2 regions of the Paenibacillus sp. FSL H7-689 genome follow, and region 2 is predicted to be linked to the other one. Evidence: riboswitches for the same ligand, from Rfam matches in the RefSeq annotation. Region 2 holds a riboswitch; the other holds the start of a gene.
What was found. Region 2 has a riboswitch for glycine ahead of gcvT (glycine cleavage system aminomethyltransferase GcvT). Riboswitches for the same ligand answer to the same signal wherever they lie in the genome.
Positions count from the first base shown of each region.

Region 1 (11,677 bases), on a different contig from region 2:
ATTTGGATCTACGATAACCAAGGGTGTAACAGATTATTCAGATTTCTTTTTTTGCAAAATACATCATGCCGATTCCAATGAAAATAACAGCACTGCCTCCAACAACCGCCAGCATTGTGACCAGTGGAACATTGTAGGCTCCGAAACCTGCACCGTCCACGGGTGTCATCAGAATCATTGGTTGTGCCCATGGATAATACGGCCCAAATGTCGCCGAGTTTACAATGAGAATATTCGGTATGGTCAGTGCAAAATTCAGTGCGAGCGGTGCGGCAAAGCTGCTCCACACCAATGAAACGAACATCTGCAGGGCAGCCAAGGGTACACAGGCCAGCAATCCAAGCAGCAGTTTGCCTACCAAGAATCCCCAAGGTACTGGCATCGTAATACCGTGAAACATGCCTGCCAGCAGAATGGACATCAGCAATAATGCTTGCGTACCCGCCAGAAGCATGAGTACAATCGTCAGTTTACCTGCATATACACCTGAACGTGTGAGCGGCAAAACCAGCATCTGCTTCCACCCTCCACCTGCATGTTCAAAACGGCAGACAAAGGACGTAAACACACCAGTCAGCATCGGTAACAATAACAATCCGTGCAGGAAAACCATCGTGGTCATCAATACTTGCCAATTCCCCGATGGCGTGGACAACAGTCCGATGAGCAACGCAATGAGTGGACTCAGAAGAATCAGGAGCCATATGGGCGATTTGCTCATTTTCAATCGTTCAGCGGACAAGATTCGGAAGTACGTTGTCGCAAAGCTCATATCAGGCCACATCCTTCCGGCTAAAATGCACCATACCCAGCAACAGGATTAATAACCCTAGACCTGCCCCCATGCCTGCATACAGGTATGGATTAGGCCCATTCCAGGCCATCTGTGCCCATGCGAGCGGAAAGATTGGTGAGATACTGAGTGAGAACATACCCGTTATCGCGAGAACGATGCCCAGGGTGACGGGAAGCGCCTGATTTTTGTTAACCATCGTGAGCCACAACTCCAGTGACAACACCGGAAGTGCACCAGCCAAAGGCAATAGCCCCAGCTTGATCGCATGTGTCCAAGGTATTTCGCTGGCATGGAATCCGAGGATCAGACCCAGACCCACAATTCCTGCGGTTAGCAGCAGGCAGGAGATCACCAGCAGCACACAAGCAAGCAGGAACTTGGCTAAATACACGGCTGGTCTGGGAATGGGCATCGCGAGCAACTGTTTCCACGATCCCTGTTCATGCTCAACATTAGCGATCATGGAGCTGAGAATGGTTGCTCCCAGCATCAGAGACAAGGGCACAAAGACAACCACATTGCCGAGCAATCCGCCCCACAGGTTATCTGCATATTGCTCTTTCAGATAGTCCAACCGTAAGCCAAAATTAAGCGCCTGCATAGCTGTCAATCCAAGAGGGGCCAGAAAGACAAGAAACCAGATCCCTTTCCCCCGAATCTTGAGCCAGTCTGACGATAATGCACGCCCGGTCATATGGAAGCCCCCTCGCCAATGACCCGCATGAACAGATCTTCCAGCGACTGACGCTGTTCCTCTACACGATACACATCATGATCCTGTTCAATTAATCGGCGCACAAGCAGTGCCACTGAACTGTTATCCATATAAGGGAACGTTAATGCAGCACCTTGTTGATGACCAAATTGTCCCTGTTCTTTTGCCAGCTTCATAGCCTCTTCCGGCTCGGAAACCGTTAACCGGATAGAACTACCCGTCTGACTATGCAGACTTGCGATAGTATCCTGAAGCACCATCTTGCCTTCACGGATAATACCAACGCGACTTGCCATCTGTTCGACTTCACTCAGCAAGTGGCTGGAAACCAGAACGGTAATGCCGTGTTCCAGAGGCATGCGTTTGATCAGTTCCCGAATCTCCTGAATACCGGCAGGATCAAGCCCATTCGTTGGTTCGTCCAGAATCAGCAGCTCTGGTTCACCCAGCAAAGCGCTGGCAATACCCAGACGTTGCTTCATCCCAAGGGAATACCCCTTTACTGAACGTTTGGCATCCTTGGTCAGATCTACAATGGACAGCACTTCAGCAATTCTGGATTTTGGTACATTGATGATGCGGCGCAAAGTTTCCAGATTCTCTACTGCGTTCAGATGTCCGTAATAGGACGGGTATTCGACCAAGGAGCCCACACGGCGCAAAATATCCATGCGATCCTTGCGGATGTCCTTGTCGAAGACACGGATCACGCCTTTGGTTGGTTTAATCAAGCCGAGAAGCATGCGAATCGTTGTTGTTTTGCCGGCGCCGTTGGGACCGAGGAAGCCGTAGATATCTCCCTTTTTAATATGCAGATCAAGTTCACGGACCGCTGCACGGTCCCGGTATGTTTTCCATAAATTCGCTGTTTGAATAATATTTTCACTCACTGTATGATCACCTCGGAACTATCGTAACCTTCCAAGGTTAAAGCCAAAGTAGTCTCTAGTTTAAGTTTAGTTTAAAAAAGCTATTTCAGCTGTTTGTTGTTTCCCTGTTTCCCTTACCACTGTAGATATATGTCTGGACACCCGTATCGGAACTGTCTACCCGCTTGCGCAGACCCATCTCACGAATCAACAGGTCTACAATGGATAAGCCTAGACCTGTGCCTTTTGTGTCGGAATTCGGTTGCATTCCCGGACCCCGATCCTGAATAACGATGGCCGTCTCACCCTGAATCTCCTGAGTAGATATACCAATATATTTCCCGTTGGCGGCATGACGGATCACGTTTTGGAACAAATTATCAAGAATACGGCGCATGCCCTGTTCATCCATATGCCAAATCAACGGTTCCTCTGGCAGGTCAATATCAATATCGAATTGCTCTTTCTCCCAGACCGGGTACCAGGCGGCCGCCGTTTCCCTGACGATCCGCAGTATATCTTTCTCTTCCAGCTTCAGTGTATATTTTCCACTCGTGAGCAAATTGTAGGATAACATGTTGTCAATGAGCCCGCCGAGGTCCTCCATCTTTGCTTCCATGCGATGTAATGAACGGTCACCTTGCTCACTCAGCTCTTCCTTGTGCAAGGCATGCATATGTCCACGAATCACCGTTAGCGGGGTACGCAGATCGTGGGAAAGCCCCGCAATGAGACGTTTGCGCAATTGTTCCTCCTCGCGTTCACGGTGACGGCTGTCGGACAGTTGATGCACCATCTGATTGAAGGCTTCTTCCAGTTGACCGATCTCGTCTGACTGGCGGATATCTACCGGAAGCGGGAGGCCTTCCTTGCCTGTGGTCATCATGGCTGTCTGCAAACGAATAAGTCGTTTGCGAATGCGTGCGAAGAAGAGGATCGACATCATGATGAAGCTCAGAAAGATGATGGTCATTACAATGCCGAGATACAAAAGTTCCAGCAGCCCGTTACTGTGATTCATTTGCAGAAGTGATCTCGGCACTTCAATGATCATGAAGCCCTGTCCTCTGTCCTTTTCACCCCCGCCAATATATGAAACTACGGTCAACGGATCGCGAAAGGAAGCTTCTTTCATGAATTGCACGGTATTGTTCGCATTCCATTCGGCTGGAATTCGGGTCTCTGCCGTTTGCCCGGAATCCAGTGACCATCTCAATGTCGTGTCTGTCCTGCCATCCGGCGACGTGGATTTCAGAAGCGTTACATCTTCACTACCGAGAATAAAGAGGGTCTCACCGCTCGCTTTCACACGATACATGGAAGATTTGGGATACGAGCCATGTAATTGCTCCAACCGGGCCTTAATCTCTTCATCCGAAGCACCATCCAGGTTCTCCGCTTCAAGCGACCAGAAATTACTGATCTGGGTAACGTCACCATAAGGTGCCGCTTGATTCATATTCGTGTTATTCACTACAACAACATATATGATGGACATGATCGGAAGAATGACGGGGACAAATAATACAGCCGCCAAGATCAGGATGATGTATCTGGACATCAAGGACCGCCCAAAGCGAAGCTTACGCCGCCCGGATTGCTTTTGCTCCATGCTTCGTTCTCCCTTCCGTTCTCCCTTCATGATCTTCCGTTCTCTGAACCACCGAATCATGGCTTCTTCACACGATATCCCACACCACGGACTGTCTGAATAACTACTGGATTGGCCGGATCAAGCTCCAGCTTTTCGCGCAGATGTCGAATATGTACCATTAAAGTTTTGTCCCCATCCAGATAGGGCTCGTTCCAGACGGCTTCATAGATCTGCTCTTTGGTTCGAATCATGCCCATATGTCGTAGCAGGTAGGCGAAGATGTGGAACTGTTTTCCCGATAAAATAATCTCATCTCCCGTCTCCTCATTGACGATCCGGTTGTCCTTCTCATAGATGGAGAGATGATCCAGCTTCAGGGCTGTATCCGATGAGACCGCTGTTCCTGCCTTACGCAGTTGTACTTCAATCCGGGCAGCCAGTTCATCGGGGTGAAATGGTTTGGTCACATAGTCATCGGCAAAATCAAGACCGTGCAACTTATCGTCAATGGACGTTCTGGCCGAGAGCATGACAATGGGCACGGCGGGATGTTCTTTTTTCAGTCGCTGGCCCACCGTAAATCCATCCAGCCCAGGCAGCATGACATCAAGAATAATGAGTGAACAACCGACAGCAGCCTCCGCTGCACCTTCACCACTGCCGAGCCATACCACCTCATAACCGCGCTCCTCCAGATCGGCTCTGACCCAAGTCGCAATTTCCGTATCATCTTCAATATATAACAGTTTGGTTTTCATCCGAATATTCGTTTCCTTTCTGCCCCCATTGGGTTAATGATATATCTGAGCATCATCATGTAAAAGCTGTCTATAACATATGAATTCATGTCTTATTGAAACAATGTTCAAGCCTTTACGTTACCACACATGCTAATTATAGCTTATCCATTAACGTGGGGAATGTCATATTAATCAAGTCTACCAAGTACATACAAGTTCTACACCTGACGGGAGGAATTTCATTATGCTGCTGGAAGCCATCTATCATCAACCGAAACGAAACTGGGCCTATGCCTATGACCAAGATACAATCCATCTGCGCCTGCGTGCCAAAAAGAATGATCTGACCGAGGTACATGCCCTGACCGGGGATAAATATGCGTGGGATGCAACCAAAGCGCTGGTTCCCTTAACCAAGTTTACCTCTGACTCCATGTTCGATTATTACGAGGGTGAGGTGAAACCTCCCTACCACCGACTGAAGTACTCTTTTCTGCTCAAAAACGGAGACGAACAGATCTGGATGACCGAGACGGACTTCCAGGAAAAAGAACCAGACGACCCGGGCCGTATGTTCCAGTTCCCTTATATTCATGCCGGAGCTGTATTCACACCCCCTGCATGGGTTAAGGACGCGGTGTTTTATCAGATTTTCCCTGAACGATTCGCCAACGGCAACCCGGATATTAGTCCGGAAAAGGTAGAGCCGTGGGGTGGTGAGCCGACACCTTTCAATTTCTTCGGCGGTGACCTTCAGGGCGTGATCGACCATCTGGATTACATCAGCGATCTTGGCATTAATGCGATCTACTTCACACCCATCTTTGAAGCCACTACCAATCATAAATATGATACAGAAGACTACCTGCGGGTAGACCGGCACTTTGGTGACGCAGATACCGTGAAACGACTGGTGGAGCTGTGCCACGCACGTGGAATTCGCGTACTTCTGGATGCTGTGTTCAACCATTCCGGGAAGACATTTGCGCCGTTTGTAGATGTGCAGAAGAACGGAGAACAATCCAAATACAAGGACTGGTTCCATGTACACGAATACCCGCTGGACGTGAAGGACGGCATTCCAACGTATGAGACCTTCGGATTCGAAGCGCATATGCCAAAGCTGAATACGGAGAATTCCGAGGTTAAGGCTTATCTGCTGGAGGTTGCCGAGTACTGGATTAAGGAAGTGGGCGCGGACGGATGGCGGCTGGATGTGGCAGACGAAGTGGATGATGCATTCTGGCGTGATTTCCGCCGTGTAGTCAAAGCGGCTAATCCGGATGCCTATATTCTGGGCGAAGTATGGAACGAGTCTTCTTCCTGGCTGCAAGGCGACCAGTTCGACGCGTCCATGAACTATCCGTTTACCGATGCCGTGAATGCTTTCTTTGTGAAAAATACGATGCACGCCGAACAGTTCGCAAACTCCATCGGGCGACAGTTATCCCGTTATCCGCTTCAGGCCAGCGAAGTGGCGTTTAACTTGCTGGACAGCCACGATACCCCGCGGCTGCTCACGCTGTGTGAAGGCGACCAGCGCAAGATGAAGCTGGCTGCGTTATTCCAGTTCAGTTATATGGGCGCGCCGTGCATCTATTACGGAGACGAGATTGGCATGGACGGCGAACATGATCCGGGTTGCCGTAAATGCATGGAATGGGATGAAGCGAAGCAAGACCGAGAGCTGTTTAACTTTTATCAGAAACTAATCTCCCTGCGTCATGCGCATCCTGCCCTGCGTGCAGAAGGCACCGTTCGTTTCTTACAGGCTCGTCCCGATGGCAGCCAACTGGTATTTGAGCGACAAAATGAGGAGGAACGCATTCTGGTTCTGTTCAATCGATCAGAAGAGACAGCTATTGTCGAGCTTGAGGCCGGTGACGAGGAATGGACCGAGTTATTCGGCGGAAACCATCGCACCGCCAAGGAAGATGGCGTACTCGCCATTGAACTGCCCGCGTATGGATATGCTGTACTGAGTACTAGTCTCACATAAACACCAAGCTATATTTGCTTTTATACAAGACCGGACATGGGTCCACTTCATCGGAATATAAAAAACCAAATAGGCGCTCACAGACCTGTTCCGGATCTGATGAGTGCCTATTTGATTTTGACGTAATTCATTATGACCATGGATTACTCTGGCTGAACCAGCTGTTCCTTGAGCAACTGGATGGTGGCCTCATATTGTACAAGCCCCACTTGCAGACACAGACGCTGTGCAGGCGAAATACGTTCGCCGAATTCTTCCATCTGGCGCTGAAGTTCAGCGTATAACATTTCCTTTCGCTTCAACTGGCTGGATATCCAACCCGTTACGGTATCTTCATCCGCCAACTCTCCGAAATACAACCGCATCAGAAAATCAGAACGAAATACCTCAGCTTCCAAAGGACTCATTAAATAGGCGTGAAATTGCGCTGCTCCTTCAGGGGTCAATGAATACACGTTCTTATCAGGTTTCCCTTCCTGCTTAACCGATTCCTTAGTCAGCAATCCTGACTTTTCCATCTTCGCAAGTGTAGGATATATGGTGCCAAAGCTGGCATCAAAGAAAAATGAAAAATATTGTTCAAAGTACTGCTTGATCTCGTATCCGGAACTTGGCTGATTGTGCAGTATTCCGAGGATGACATGCTGCGTGTTCATCGGTGTACCGCTCCTTTCCATTCCCCTTAACGTATCACAATCAGTACCCCTTGTTCAATGTTCAGATGACGAAACGGTTGCTTTCAGAGCAACAGGCACAGCAGCAGTCTGGTCCTCCTTATGAGCTTCAGAACGTACCGGGCCGGAGCGTCTGATCCAGATGCTAAGGGCACCCAGAGTCAACGTTGCTCCCCCTATTACTGCAAGGAACAATACATCCCTGCCAATCCCGTTGCCCCCAAGCACAAGGTTCGTCATGCCTTCTACCGCATAGGTCGCCGGCAGATAATGACCGATCCCTTGGTAGAACTCAGACATTACATCGCGTGGAATCGTTGAGCCCGAGGACAACATCAGCAGAGGCAACAGCGCACTGTTTAACCAAGCCCCAGCATTGCCAAGCAACAACAAGCTCAACTGAGCCATGAGTATAAAAGATATGGTGACCAGCAACTGGAAAAGCCATAACATGAACCAACCATCTGCTGACGATACCCCCATAACGTGCATCATCCCCGACCCAACGAGCGAGACAATAAATGCAGCACCAACATTAACGATGTTGCGCGCCCAGAAACGCTCCCATTTCCCTGCCCTGTTACTCAGTTCACCAGATACTTTCTGCAGATTCATGCCAAGCAACATCGCTCCAGTAAACGTAGCCGTTACAATCAACATCGGTACCATGGAAAAAGAAAAATTATCAACAGGATTCAGTCGCTCCACTTCTGCCTCCACGCGTGAAGACAACCCAAGCGCCAGCGCATCGGACTGATCAGCAGTCATACCGGACTGATTCAGCACTCCGCGAATGCCATTCTCTTGTACTTCACGGTTCAACGTCGCTGTAACTTGTGCGGCTACGTTCTGCATCACACTTTTCACGGTAGCCACGTTTGATTCGTTCATCACATACTTCACTGTCATCAGTTTTGACAAGTCTTCTGCCTGTTGCATGAAACCTGATGGAATCTCAATAATCATGTACACATTCCGATCCGTTAACATCTGTCGTGCTTCTTGCATCGATTCAGATGGTTTGATCTCGAAATTCAGACCTGCCGCCAAAGACTTAGCCACTGGTTCAGCCGCTACCCCATCTTCATTCACGATGGTGACAGCCAATTGAGTCATTCTTTCGTTAACCTGGTCGTATCCGCTAAGCCAGATGATGTTAAAAAAAACCTGAAACAGCACAGCCGTAATTAAACCTACAATGGTGGCTCCGTTTTTCAAAAACAGTAGACTCGTCTGGAAAATACCTTTCATTCTATCCATCTCCTTTAGTTTTGTTTCGCTCTTTTATATATCTTATTGATATATGACAGTTGTTAATATATCTAATCGATATATAGATCGTCAATGTTTTTTTGTTTTTCTTCGTTGGAAAAAGACAAAAAAAGCCGATACATCTCTTCACCAGGAAGATTTGTACCGGCTTTTCATATCAATCCGATTTATGCCTTAGTTTCTACGTCATTTTCAGCAGGGGACTCAGCCTCAGGCTCGGCACGCTTTGCCTTTGGTTTAGCCAACTTCTGCATCATTTTGCGGCCGGTAGGTGTCTGGGCCAGTCCACCTTGGGCTGTCTCCCGGTGACGGCTCGGCATCGCACTGCCTACTTCCAGCATGACATCGATGACTTCGTCTGACGGAATGGCACTACGCACTCCGGCCAGGGCCATGTCAGCCGCAGCCAGCGCCGTAACTGCACCCAGTCCATTACGGACGATGCACGGGATTTCAACAAGGCCTGCGACCGGATCGCAGATAAGGCCCAGTGTATTTTTTAACGCCAAACCAACGGCATGAACGACCTGTTCCGGTGTACCTCCACGCAGTTCAACCATGGCACCCGCAGCCATGCCGATAGCGGAACCCACTTCCGCCTGACAGCCACCCTCGGCTCCGGAGATAAATGAATTGTTCGCGATAACATAACCAATCGCTCCCGCACAGAACAACCCGTTCACCAAATGTTCGTCCGTCCAGCCAAATCGCTCCTGTGAGCTAATAAAAACACCGGGGATGATGCCGCAGGAACCAGCTGTTGGTGTTGCCACGATCCGACCCATGGAGGCATTCACTTCAGATACACACAGGGCATACGCCATGGCAAGTGCGGAAGCATCTCCCGAGCAAGTCTCGCCCTTGCGAATGTACTCAGCCATTTTTTTGCCGTCTCCACCTGTTAATCCACTGCGTGATGTCGTATCTTCCGTTAGCCCTTTTCGTACCGCTTCCTTCATCACCTGATAATATTCAGACATCTGCTTCACAACATCCGCTTCCGGTGTATTGGTCTCCTGAACCTGCTCCTCGATCATCAGCTGAGCAATGGTTTTGGATTCTGCTGTACAGATCGTATTCAGCTCGTGCAAATGTTTAAACCGCATCCGAATCAACTCCTCTCTTCAAATCGATAACACGAATGTCCAGCACATGGTCCAGCTCTTTTAGACGCTTGAGCATATCAGGATTAGGCACACCATCCATTTCCATCGCGGTAAGTGCTTCGCCATCACGGGCTTTCCGGTCCACCTGCATATACCCGATGTTAACCCCGGATGAACTGATCGTGGACGTTACCGATGCAAGCACCCCTGCTTTGTCCGCATGTCGCAGAACGAGTGTTGGAAACTCACCACTAATCTGAACACGAAAATCATTCATCGAATGCACGGATACGCTTCCACCACCAATGGATGCACCGATTAAGGAGCAGGCACGTTCTCCATGCCACAACTCAATTTTGACCGTATTTGGATGAGGAGCAGGCAGGCCACTTGTATAAAACTCAACCTCCATGCCCGCTTCCTCTGCGTATTGCTCTGCATCCGGGATACGCGGATCGTCTGTGACATAATCCAGCAGACCGCCGATCAGTGCCAGATCTGTTCCGTGCCCCTGATACGTATCTGCAAATGAACCGTACAGGGTCAGCCGGGCACGATCTGGCGTACATCCTAGCCACTGACGAGCAATTCTTCCTAACCTTGCCGCACCAGCTGTATGTGAACTTGAAGGCCCCGTCATCGACGGACCAATAATTGAGAAAACATCTTTAAATCGCACCTTGTAACCCTCCATTATTAATCATGATTCATATTTGTAAAATGTATTCGTCATTTCGATCCCGGAGTTCCATCCACAATGTCCCTTATTTTGGATATGATGACATCAAAAAAGGACAGAAGAAGGCCCCAGGCCCTCTCTCTGTCCTCGATACCTGAGAGTTTCACGATCAGCAGTGTCTCACGACAAGGTGCATTGCCTGCGATTACAGACAAGTTCACCGGTCTGACTGATCATATACCCCTTGGGTGGCGCAATTCGCGCACTCTCCAGAGTTGCGTCCAACGATGGTACATTTACCTGAGAGATTAACCACTGCGCCGGGTGCGCAGCAGCTTGCTCCTTCGGTGCCTGAACACTAGCCATATTGCTCGGCTAACTCAGGTCTCTCCCGCTCGTTATCATCCGCTGTATTATCTTAATTCGATTCGAATTGGTATATTTCTAAATTTTTTATCAAGTATACCCATAGAGTAATGTACAATATCATATATGTCAACAAAAGTAACGTGTAATTATCATAAGTTCGATGTCTATTTTAACTGAAACGAATAGCATTCACATTTCTCACTTCCGCTGAGGCACTCGTGACGTTGCTAGTTGTCGTAAATTGGATACTTATCGTGTATGCATTAGTCGTTGTAGTCGGGGATGTATCCACGTAAGTGTTGGAGGAAAGAAACCTCAACGTTCCCGAAGCATTACCGGTTCGTGAGAGCTGCAATTGATTAATTAACACTCCGTTACGTCTCAGATTAATGTTATACGCAATACTCCAGTTAGACCCTACAACTATTGCTACTTGTGTACTATTATCGATTTTCACGCGTTGACCTGCTACTACAGGTACATTAAGTGTCTGAATCGTCGTTTCAGCTACTAATGAAAGACCCAACGCCGTGGTCTGGCTATCAGCAAACAAGGAAGAATCCGCAGGGGCAGAAGCTGCTGTCGATCCAGTAGCTCCTGTAGCCCCAGTGACTCCGGTCGCTCCCGTTGCTCCCGTTACACCAGCCGTCCCGGTTGTTCCCGTCGCACCTGTCGCACCTGTAGCCCCAGTGACTCCGGTCGTTCCCGTTGCTCCCGTTACTCCGGCTGTCCCGGTTGTTCCGGTTACGCCTGTCGCACCTGTAGCCCCAGTGACTCCGGTCGCTCCCGTTGCTCCCGTTACACCAGCCGTCCCGGTTGTTCCGGTTACGCCTGTTGCACCTGTAACCCCTGTGGCTCCGGTCG
Region 1 covers NZ_ASPU01000010.1:107,837-119,513, forward strand. Annotated here, with positions in the region: gene C170_RS06415 (ABC transporter permease) at 38-772, opposite strand; gene C170_RS06420 (ABC transporter permease) at 774-1,490, opposite strand; gene C170_RS06425 (ABC transporter ATP-binding protein) at 1,487-2,401, opposite strand; gene C170_RS06430 (HAMP domain-containing sensor histidine kinase) at 2,487-3,992, opposite strand; gene C170_RS06435 (response regulator transcription factor) at 4,049-4,732, opposite strand; gene C170_RS06440 (alpha-glycosidase) at 4,959-6,713, shown strand; gene C170_RS06445 (helix-turn-helix transcriptional regulator) at 6,857-7,369, opposite strand; gene C170_RS06450 (YhgE/Pip domain-containing protein) at 7,424-8,638, opposite strand; gene sdaAA (L-serine ammonia-lyase, iron-sulfur-dependent, subunit alpha) at 8,827-9,765, opposite strand; gene sdaAB (L-serine ammonia-lyase, iron-sulfur-dependent subunit beta) at 9,755-10,444, opposite strand; glycine riboswitch at 10,584-10,719, opposite strand; glycine riboswitch at 10,724-10,848, opposite strand; partial or broken gene C170_RS29975 (collagen-like triple helix repeat-containing protein) at 10,983-11,677, opposite strand, start outside.
Region 1: another riboswitch for glycine. It lies ahead of sdaAB (L-serine ammonia-lyase, iron-sulfur-dependent subunit beta); the one in region 2 lies ahead of gcvT (glycine cleavage system aminomethyltransferase GcvT).

Region 2 (11,677 bases):
TACACTTTCTTTGGCTGAATTGGCATTCTGAGTGACCCAGAACAGGCTGTTCGTATAACTTAGGTAGGAGCCAATTCGGTCTCGAATGCTGAAATCATCCAATTTGCCAAAAGAACGCATCGAAACGACCCAATCTTCATCCAGATTAACCAGATAGGCTTGGTCAATGTTCGTAACCGCTTGCAAGTTGTTAAAACCGGAGGTCAGATCACGAATCTCCTGAAACTCGCTGCTGTCTAGTGGTTTCTTCATCGCTTGTAGTACCAAGGGCGAATTAACATACTGGATGGAGGATAATTGCAGGCTGCGCAGAACTTGTTCCACCCTCATTTGGGTCTGATGCAATATCTGAAGATTGCTCTCACGCACTTTCTGTTCAATGTCACGTGATGCAATCGTATACGAGACCGAACCAATAACAATGACCGGAAGGGCTCCGAGGATCAGGGTAAAACAGAGCAAACGCAGTAAATACTTCGGCAAGAAGAGCATCCTCCTTTATACGTATGTTTATTAAAATAAATCGCTTTCATTGGATTATTTTACTATTGTTATTTTAAAACCCATTCTTATTCAAGTCCACTCATTTATTCTAAAGGTTGACTTCAAACCAATTTCCAGTTTATATTGGTTGCATATTCCTCAATCAAAGGAGAGATTTTTAATGTCGGTGAATGTTCTTAACTAACCAAGTTTCATATTCAGGAGTTTGGCCTTTCATTGCGCTTGTGCCCATATGGCATACGTGTATTTCATGATGCGCCAGATCCCTGTACTTAGTTAAGAACAGCGGATATCATAAATCGCCTCCGGGATTGTCATTGTCCGGGTCTATTTCCGCGCTGAGTTCAGCGCGGATTTTTTAATATAGACCTGTAGTGGACTTTGCTTTCCCATACGTTTAGGGCGGAGAATGACGTTTGTTCATTCTCCGCCCTTTTTGCGTTTTCCAGGAATATGTTTCAGCGCGTCAACTGAAATCCCAATTCAAATTCAAGGAGAGATTACGCATGAATGAGAACACATTAAACAGTTTGGGCTATCCACAAATTCAAAAAAATGTTGCAGACTGCGCCCTGTCTTATCTGGGCAAACGTTATGCGAGAGAACTAAAACCGATGGTAGATGCTCACCTGATCGAGATTCTCCTGGAAGAAACAGCAGAAGCTGCTGCATTGATTCGCTTCGGGGCCAGTATCCCCCTCCCTTCACTCGACGGAATGGAAACCATTATGGATCTGCTTGGCACCGGTTATCTATTCAGTGAACGCGACTTCAGTCATCTCGCTCAGTTCCTGCGGAGCTGTGCACAACTTATGAAATACATGGAGGGCAAATCCGGGGCCGCTCCCACTGTCAGTCGTTATGCAGCATCCATGATTCTAATCGAACCTTTGCTGAGTGAGATTGAGCGCTGCATCCATAGTGGACGCATTCAGGATCAGGCGAGCAAGGAACTGATTCGTATTCGTAAAAAAATAACGGTGAATGCGGAACGCATGAAACGAAAACTTGATTCTCTGGTGAGTAAACATCGCTCCATTATGCAGGAACATGTCATCAGCCAACGGGGAGGAAGAACGGTGCTGCCCATTAAGAAAGAGTTTCGCAAACAGGTGAAAGGCAGTGTGCTGGATGAATCGGGGAGCGGGCAAACCGTGTATATTGAACCCGTTGAATTAGTAAGTCTGCAGATGGAATTGGCTGCTCTACAAGCCGAGGAGTCCCGAGAGGAGATGAGAATTCTCGGTGATTTAACCTCCCTGGCCGAATCGTATAACCGTGAAATCGCTCTGAACACCGAAACGGTAGGTGTATTGGACTTCCTGTTTGCCAAAGCCAAATATGCGGCCACCATGGATGGGCGTACCGTTCGAGTCAATACACAAGGCCAAATCAGCCTTCAACGTGCACGTCATCCGTTCATGGGTTCTTCCATGGTTCCCCTTGATTTTGCCATCGGCAGAACATACTCGTCGCTCATTATTACGGGCCCGAATACCGGTGGTAAAACGGTCGCGCTCAAAACACTTGGTTTGTTAACCCTGATGATGCAATCCGGTTTGCTTATTCCGGTAGAGGAAGGTGGCGAGATGGCTGTTTATAACGAGGTAGCGGTTGATATTGGTGACGGGCAGAGTTTGGAACAAGCACTCAGTACATTCTCTGCACATATTCGCAATATGATTGGCATACTGGAACAGGCCAATACGTCGACTCTGGTGCTCATTGATGAGATGGCTTCCGGCACAGATCCCGGTGAAGGTGTTGGACTGTCCATCGCCATGCTGGAGGAACTTCACAGCCGCGGAGCAACCGTTGTGGCGACAACACATTTTGGTGAAATCAAACATTTTGCAGCTGCCACGCCAGGATTCGAAAATGCCCGTATGGAATTTGACACCGTTTCTCTCCAGCCGCTGTATCGATTGCGTATCGGAGAAGCTGGTGAAAGTTACGCCTATTCCATCGCATTGAAGCTAGGCATGCCACAGCGAATTATCGAGCGATCCAAGTCCCTGTCAGATCAAAGTATTTCAAGAGATCGTACATTCGTGTTCACGTCACCTCCTTTGGAAACTCCGGCCCTGACGCCTGATCGTTCCGTTGCAGAATCAGTCAGCCCAGCAGAGTTATCCAGGAAGAACCAGTCGAAACAGTCAAAGGATTCAATCGGTCTCCACAAAAAAACAACACCCAGAGAGTCAGATACCCCTGCTCCTGCCAAAAATTTTCGCAAAGGGGATCGGGTGTATGCGGCCTATCTCAATCAGTCGGGCATCGTCTGTGATGTGGAGGATAGCCGTGGAAATATCGGGGTCATGCTGCGGGGACGCAAAGTCAAAATCCATAAGAAACGCCTGACCCTGCATATATCTGCCAATGAGCTTTATCCAGCTGACGATTATGACTTGGACATTGTGCTAGAAACAAAGGAAAATCGAAAGAAACGTAAATTGATGGGACGCAAACATGTGGAAGGCCTCCAAATCGAATTACCTCCTGAAGAATAGCCGATGGGAGAAACAGATGTGGTGAACTGGAAGTCATATATACACAGTGAAATCCATAATCACCGGCGTATTTCTGTTATACTGGGACCAGTATGTTTAACTTCAGCTCGTAGCTATTCACAGGGAGGGAAGAACCCAATGTCTGCAGAACAAGACAACCAAGAGCGCAGCAATATCGATGTTCTTGTCTGCCCATTATGCGGGGAAGCTAATCGCTGTTCCTATGCCGCAGGACATCCACATTCGGAATGCTGGTGTAACCGGGCTACTTTCCCCGAAGGTGTATTCGACCGCATTCCCGCAGAGCAGCGCCGAAAATCGTGCATATGTCAACGCTGTTTGGACGACTATGCCGATAAACGCCAACCAAAAGAAGAGCCACACAGTTAACACTGTATGGCTCTTCTTCATTATGTCTCATCTATACTATTAGCTGGCTAACACTACTCTTACATTTGGTTATACTGGGCAACAGCCTGTTCAAGCACCGGATGATGCTCATCCATGGACGTATAATGGTGGAGCGCAGCTGTAATCCCCTTCTGGCGGATCATGTTCTGTAGTTCAACTGCTTCCGGATCATCGGAGACATCGAACTTGCAGGCTGCTGCCATGCCCATAGCCAGATAAGTTGTTTCGCTTCCATCCGCATAGGCCTGAAGGGCCGGACGAACCAGACGATCATTTGGAGACAACTTGCGCAGCGGGGAACGACCAACACGAGTAACCTCATCGGTAAGATACGGGTTGACAAACCGTCCCAATATTTTGACAATATACTGCTCATGTTCTTCCGGGTTGAATGCAAAACGCTTCACTAGAACTTTTCCAGTTTCCTGCAAAGCACCGTATACAATCGATTTCACCTTCTCGTCGGCAATAGCCTTCTGAATCGTGTCATACCCGTGCACATTACCGATATATGCTGCAACGCAGTGTCCTGTATTAACCGTGAACAGCTTCCGTTCGATATACGGCTCCAGATCATCGACATATACAATGCCTTCAACCGGTTTGAATGCAGGAGCCATCTGGGAACGATCCACCACCCACTCGTAAAAAGGCTCCACCTGTACATGCAACGGATCTTCATGATGCTGAATAGGCACAATTCGGTCTACGGCCGAGTCTGGAAAATAGACATACTGATCTGCAAGAGAACGTACCTCTTCATTAAGCAGAGCATATACATGCTCTTTCAATTGCCTACTGGCTCCAATGGCGTTCTCGCAAGCGATAATGTGAAGCGGGTTTTGTGCCGGACCCGAATTCAACCTTTTCTCAAGTCCCTTTGCAATACCTGGTGCAATATGTTTCAGCACGCCTACGCCCACCGCCGTTGTAATCAGATCAGCTTCCACCACGGTTTGGGCAACCGTCTCCAGCTGGGTTCCATTGATTGCATTTACACCTGTGACGGTCTCCTGATCCTTGCTCTCGTTGGCCAGTTCCACCGTATACTGCCCCCGTTGCTGGAGAGCTGTTACCAAGGTCTGATTCACGTCAGAGAAAATCACCTCATACCCTGCACGGGAGAGAATCAATCCGATAAACCCACGTCCTATGTTACCTGCGCCAAAGTGTAAGGCCTTCATAGCTCCATTTCACTTTCCAGAATAGCAATAACTTCTTCGGCTGTTTTCGCCAGACGCAGGGCCTCCATATTCTCATCCTCAGCACAGATCACCGCGATGCTAGTCAAGATCTCCATATGTTCCCCGCCTTGAGCCGCGATACCAATGACCATATAGGCTTTTTCTTCGCCAAAATCAACACCCTGTGGATACTGAATGACAGAGATACCTGTCGATAAAATGAAAGCTTTGGATTCCTTTGTACCGTGCGGAATAGCCAGACCGTTCCCTACATAGGTCGAGACAATCTCTTCACGTTCAATCATCTTCTCAATGTAATCAGCGGTAATATGTCCCGCATCCTTTAGAATCTGTCCTGCCATACGAATCGCTTCGTATTTGTCCTGAGCCGTCGCATTCATGATGACTTTATCTGTTGTTAACATACTCATAATGGTTGACCTCCAATTTCGGTTTTACTGCGATAAAATCCAACAAGTTCCTGGGACAGGTAATGAATGAGTTCATCCCTGATACCCTTTTCCAGCAATGTAATCATTTCCTCCTGTAATAACAGTGCGCTGATCTCACTGAGAACCTCCAGGCTTTCCTTGGATAATTCTCTGGGACCGAGCATCAAGAGGACATGGGTAACTCCTGCCGGATCATCCGGCGTACGAAGGAGTGGCTCAGTGAGCTGAAACAAGCTAATGGACGGCCTGTAGATCCCCTCACTGCGTGTATGAAACAGCGCAAGTCTTGTGCCGGGAATCTTCTGACTCCCCACTGCCTCACGTGCCTCCAACCGTTTTGCGATCTCCCCCGGTTCCTTCAACACACCAGATCCATGGAGTACGTTGCACATCGCATATACGGTTTTATAGAAACCGATATCTTGGTTATCCAACGGATACACCTGAAACTTGCCAATAATTCGGACGATTTCAACTAAAATAGCTTCCATTCCATCCGGGTCCGAGTAACGACTTGTCGTCTGAACCTCGGCTTCACGGGGTTTATTATGCTGTCGTTGTAATGTTGTTGTTCGGATAAAATGACGCAGACGTTCGCTCTCTTCTGCCGTAAGCAGTGGACTCACTTTGTAATACTGATGCTCATCCATCGGCAGATCAACAGTGGATAACACCAGATCATATTGATCTGTAGGCATCCGGGCAGCTTCATACCAGGACACGCTATCCATGATCCGAATCTCGGGAATCTCCTTGGACAGTCGGCTGGAGAGCATACGTGATGAGCCGATTCCGCTTGTACACACGATGATCGCCCTGATCTCCCGTTTCAATGCACGTAACCTCTCGATGGAAGCCCCAAAATGCATGACCAGGAAACCAATTTCTTCATCCGGAACGTCTGTACCTGGCCAAGCTTGATGCACGGATTGTTTGACCTCTTCGAAGAGGGAATCATAATCCTTGCGAATCTGCTGCAGTAGCGGGTTACGAATCATCTGTTGTCCTTCAATTCGCTCCATGACAGGTTGCATATGACCAAGCAGACCTTCACGAAGCAAACGATCCTCATGAAAGGCGTAATGCGTTCTCGCCTGCATCTGATCAATCAGTGAATGTACCCTGTCCAGTAAAATCAAATCGTCTATTGGCAACAGCCGCGAAGAATGAATCCGCTGCTCTGTCTCAACTAATAGTCTGTGAAAATAAGCTTGCTCATCTTGGGAGAATGTCAGCCCCAGCTGGGTCGATAACACACCACACAAGCGGGAAGCCATATAAGGTGGAACCTTCATCTCATCCTGCTCTGCGACTTCATCTCCATTGTTCTCCAGGGGAGGTATACGGCCAATGCCAGAGCCTTTACGAATACGTACAACCGCTACGGATAATTGAATCAGCAACTTCATGTATTGGCGTTCCGGGATGTTCTCCAGCCATTCGATGTCTGGTTGCCATAATGCATTTTCGACCGTAAGCACATCACCGTGTCCAATCATATCCAACAATTTTTGGTTTACGATGGAGCCTCCCTGTTCTGGCTGTCTTCCGAACAGGTCGGACTCATCCAGAAATTCCAGAGCAAGTGCAGCTATGGCTGTGCGATGAATCGTCTCACTTCCGTTAATCTTGACGCCATATCCTCGTCTGCGAACCAGCTTTAGTCCCGCCTGACGAATTCGTGACTCCAGATCGTCCAGATCAGTGGTTACGGTGGATACGGTCACTTTCAGATCCGAAGCCAAGGCGAGTAACTTTACAGGCTCCGGTTCATCCAGCAGGATGCAAAGCATGAAGAGCTTACGCTCTTCTGGCGTAAACTCTACATATTCTTTACCCTCTAGTTGCTGGCGCAATACAGCCAGATCATCGGAACCGGCATCGATTCGGATACCGGTTCCTGATTTTTTTTCCAGCTTCATACCCAAAGGTTCAAGCCATTGTTCAATCATTTGCAGCTCCCGGTGAACCGTTCGGGTACTGACCTTTACTTCAACGGCGATTTCGCCGGCTGTTACTTCATGTGGATGCTCTAGCAAGAACTCCACGATTTCACGTTGTCTTTTGGTAATACTCATATCTCAGCCTCCGGCTCAGGGAAAACAAATGCGTGCAATTACTTTAGACGTTCAACGAGCGCATCGTATTCCGGGCTTTTTAGGAAGTTGTCGATGGATATATGTTCTGCATTCGGTGCAACGGAGCGGGCACGATCGGTCAATACTTGTTGTGTGATCACCACGTCTGCATCCGGCGGGATATCACTGATAGCCGTATTGGTCACCGTAACGTCAATCCCCTCTGCCTTCATCTTCTTGCGTAGAATGGAAGCACCCATGGCACTTGACCCCATGCCTGCATCACAGGAGAAGACAATTTTCTTCACGTCTGTTTTGACTGTAGAAGAAGCCATATCTGCGGCTCTGTCTGCTTCACGTTGATTAGCCGTAATACCAGCGTTTGGCACGGTTCCTTGACTCTTCATGTCTTTCATCCGACTGGATGCGGACTCCAGATCTTCGTCCTTTTGTTTACCCGTTTTCAGCAACACTGCTGCAACCAGGAAAGAAACGACGGCTGCTACAAGCACCCCTGCGAACATCGGCAGGTATCCACCTTTTGGTGTTAAGAAGAAATACGCGATAATACTACCCGGTGATGGTGCTGAAACAAGTCCTGCTCCGGTGAGCATGAATGTTAATGTACCTGCGACGCCACCCGCAATTGCGGCAAGAATCAGAATCGGTCTCATCAGAATGTAAGGGAAGTAGATCTCATGAATGCCCCCGAAGAAATGAATGATTACGGCACCCGGTGCAGAAGATTTGGCCATTCCGCGTCCGAAGAAACAGTAAGCAAGTAAGATACCAAGTCCCGGACCCGGGTTTGATTCAAGCATGTATAATACGGATTTCCCTAATTCTCTCGCTTGATCTGTTGCAATTGGTGTAAGAATCCCGTGGTTGATTGCATTGTTCAGGAACAATACTTTACCTGGTTCAATGATTAGGTTGACCAGCGGCAGCAAACCAAGATTCATTAAGCCCTGTACACCGGCAGATAATACTTTGCTAATCGCTTCTACAGCAGGCCCGATGCCCAGTAGCGCAAAAATCCCCAAGATCCCGCCAATAATACCAGCTGAGAAGTTGTTAACCAGCATTTCAAATCCGGCTTTAACTTTACCTTCAATGGATTTATCGAACTTTTTAATGATCCATGCTGCCAGTGGTCCGGCAATCATGGCACCTAGGAACATCGGGATATCACTACCCACGATGACCCCGATGGTCATAATGGCACCCACGACACCACCACGCTGACCATGCACCATCGTACCTCCGGTGTAACCAATTAACAGTGGCAGCAAATATTTGATCATCGGATCAACTAGCTGTGCAAGCGTCTCGTTAGGGAACCAGCCTGTTGGAATGAACAGAGCCGTAATTAATCCCCAGGCGATGAACGCTCCCATATTTGGCATGACCATACCACTCAGGAATCGGCCAAAACGCTGAACACCAACCCGTAGCCCACCTTTGGAATTGGACGATTGGTCCAAATTACTCATTGTATTATCCTCCTTGGATCAAGTGATTATGATTTATGAAAGGGGTATCATTTCTCCCCTGCTGTAATCCTAAGCGAGAATGCTCTCCTGTTCAATGAAATGAAAGCGTACTTTCGTCATGAACAATGATGACAACATTAGGTTATGTAATCGTTTTAATGGATGCATAATGGCTGAACCTATTGGTACACAAGGATTTTCTTGCCTATGACTTTTGTCATTTCCAGAATCATTTTCCAACCTATAGCTTGGTCCAATCAGGTGATTTACATCCACAATCTGCTTCAATCCACATTCAAAACCATTCTTGGAAAGCACAAAAAACCTGTGCAAGCATCCGGCTCACACAGGTCGAAACAATATGAAGCTCATATCATTTAATTATAAAATATATGTTAATAAGTACAAGTTCGTTGATACTATTCTTCCGTATGTTTCCGATACGCGTCTGCATTCATCAATGTAGACAATGCTGCTGTCAGATCTCCCTCAACACGGATCTCAATCATCCAGCCTTCCTCGTAAGGAGAGCTGTTCACAAGTTCAGGGAAGTCCTGCAACGAATCATTCACTGCAATAATTGAACCTGTGACGGGAGAGAACAAGTCCGAAACCGTTTTGACCGATTCGATCGTTCCAATGCTGTCCTCTGCTTTTACATTGGTTTCAAGGTCAGGCAATTCCACAAACACAATGTCACCCAGCTGATGCTGCGCGAACTCGGTAATGCCAATACGTACAGTATCCTCCCCTACGGTTTGCACCCATTCGTGCTCTTCACTGTACAGGAAATCACTTTTCAATTCGCTCATCGATATCCGCCTCGCTTTTCATTAATGAGTACATGCGTTCTTTGACCTTAACCTTTTTCCCAGAACATAGCGTATGATATTTATGAATCAAATGTCAAGATACCTCACAATTTATTTGCTGAACACCTCTAAATCCTGTAACCGGATTACACTCTTTCTTCATATACTGGTGAATATTAGAATAGTAAGCGTAGTCTTTTTAAATACACGAACAATAAAATAAAAAATAAATTAAATATTCGGTTTTAAATTATTATCAATGATATCGTTCTTGACATCAGTAGTGGATTCACGTTTTAATGAGAGGAGTAAATGTGTTTATTGGACTATGTTATACCCGCGGATGAATGTAAAGGGAGAGATTACCCGTGACACCCGATTCGGGATGTACATGAGGTAACGCCGAAGGAGTAAACCACCGATAAGCGGGGGTGAATCTCTCAGGCAAAAGGACTTTTACGGGACGCAACTCTGGAGAGCATCTATTCGCCCTGTGCGGGCGTTATGATCACCCAAGGGGAAACCTGCTGCACAACGTAGCGGGGTAACTCTCAGGTACAAGGGACAGAGCCTTAGAATACAGCGTGCTACTTGGCATGCCGATTCTTTGGCCTGTCCTTTTCCTTTTTCCCAAAAAACGAAAAACAGGATGTAGAATGGCGCTGCCATAGCTGCCTTACCATACTTATATGATGAAAATATCTAGCTGAAAATTTAAAAATACTCTGGTTCATTGATCCACGATTGTATATCCGGCCGGCTGACGGCCCATGACGAGGTGATTTGATGTCTGATTTGCTTAGAACACCACTCTTCCCACTATATCAGCAATATGAAGGCGTACGGTGCATTGATTTTGGAGGCTGGGAGCTTCCGGTACAATTTAGCGGAATCCAGAAAGAACATGAAGCGGTACGCGAGCGCGCGGGACTGTTCGATGTATCCCATATGGGCGAATTCACGGTACAGGGTGAGCAGGCTGAAGTTTTTTTGCAACAAATGATGACCAATGACGTGACCACGCTAGTTCCCGGTCAAGCCCAGTACACCCTGATGTGTTATCCAGATGGCGGTGTGGTGGATGATCTGCTCGTGTATAAGCTGGAAGATCAGCATTATATGCTTGTGGTTAACGCCTCCAACATCGACAAGGATTGGGCGTGGCTGCAAGAGCACTTGATCCCCGGCGTAAGTATGACCAACGATTCGGAGCAAACGGCGCTGCTCGCCTTGCAAGGTCCACTGGCTGTAGATATTATCGGGAAAGTTACAGATACGGATGTAAGCTCGATTGAACCGTTTCGTTTTGTGCAGGATGCTGAAGTATGTGGAGTAAAATTACTGTTGTCCCGTACCGGATATACCGGTGAAGATGGCTTTGAACTATATGTTCCTGCGGACCAGGCTGCTGTGGTCTGGAATGGATTAATGCAAGCCGGTGAAGGTCACGGACTTGTACCGACAGGCCTCGGTGCTCGGGATACACTGCGCTTTGAAGCAAAGCTCCCTCTGTATGGACAGGAATTGTCGGCAACTATCTCTCCGCTTGAAGCTGGCGTTGGCATGTTTGTGAAGCTGAATGCCGGACCTTTTATCGGACACGAAGCCTTGTTACAGCAAAAAACTGACGGGCCCGCCCGCAAACTGGTCGGCATCGAAGTGTTGGAGCGCGGTATTCCCCGCCCCCACTATCCGATTTACGCCGAAGGCGTACAGATTGGTGAAGTGACAACAGGCACGCAATCACCTACATTGAAGCGTAATCTGGGGCTTGCCCTCATCGACAGCAAATACGCTGCGCTGGGAACCCCGCTTGAGATTGAGATCCGCGGCAAGAAACTAAAAGCCGAGGTCGTGAAGACCCCTTTTCATAAACGGACACGTACGTCGAAGACACCTACTCAAGGAGCTGATCAAGCATGAGCAAGCACCGTTACATTCCCATGACTGAACAAGATCAGAGCGCCATGCTCGCAACCATCGGTGTGGATACGCTGGAAGATCTGTTTCAGGACATTCCAAAAGAGATTCGTTATCAGGGCGAGCTACCTGTATCCTCCAAACTCGATGAATATGCGCTGACACGTCACATGTCCAAACAAGCCGGCGCCAACGCCAATTTCGAAACACACGCCAGCTTCCTCGGCGCAGGCATATACGATCATCATGTTCCTTCCGTCATCAATCATGTCATTTCCCGTTCCGAGTTCTACACTGCCTACACACCTTATCA
Region 2 covers NZ_ASPU01000066.1:93,420-105,096, reverse strand. Annotated here, with positions in the region: gene C170_RS28670 (AraC family transcriptional regulator) at 1-483, opposite strand, end outside; gene C170_RS28665 (endonuclease MutS2) at 1,011-3,014, shown strand; gene C170_RS28660 (cysteine-rich CWC family protein) at 3,153-3,404, shown strand; gene C170_RS28655 (mannitol-1-phosphate 5-dehydrogenase) at 3,464-4,609, opposite strand; gene C170_RS28650 (PTS sugar transporter subunit IIA) at 4,606-5,040, opposite strand; gene C170_RS28645 (BglG family transcription antiterminator) at 5,037-7,139, opposite strand; gene C170_RS28640 (PTS mannitol transporter subunit IICB) at 7,178-8,632, opposite strand; gene gcvH (glycine cleavage system protein GcvH) at 9,052-9,444, opposite strand; glycine riboswitch at 9,788-9,910, shown strand; glycine riboswitch at 9,914-10,014, shown strand; gene gcvT (glycine cleavage system aminomethyltransferase GcvT) at 10,231-11,367, shown strand; gene gcvPA (aminomethyl-transferring glycine dehydrogenase subunit GcvPA) at 11,364-11,677, shown strand, end outside.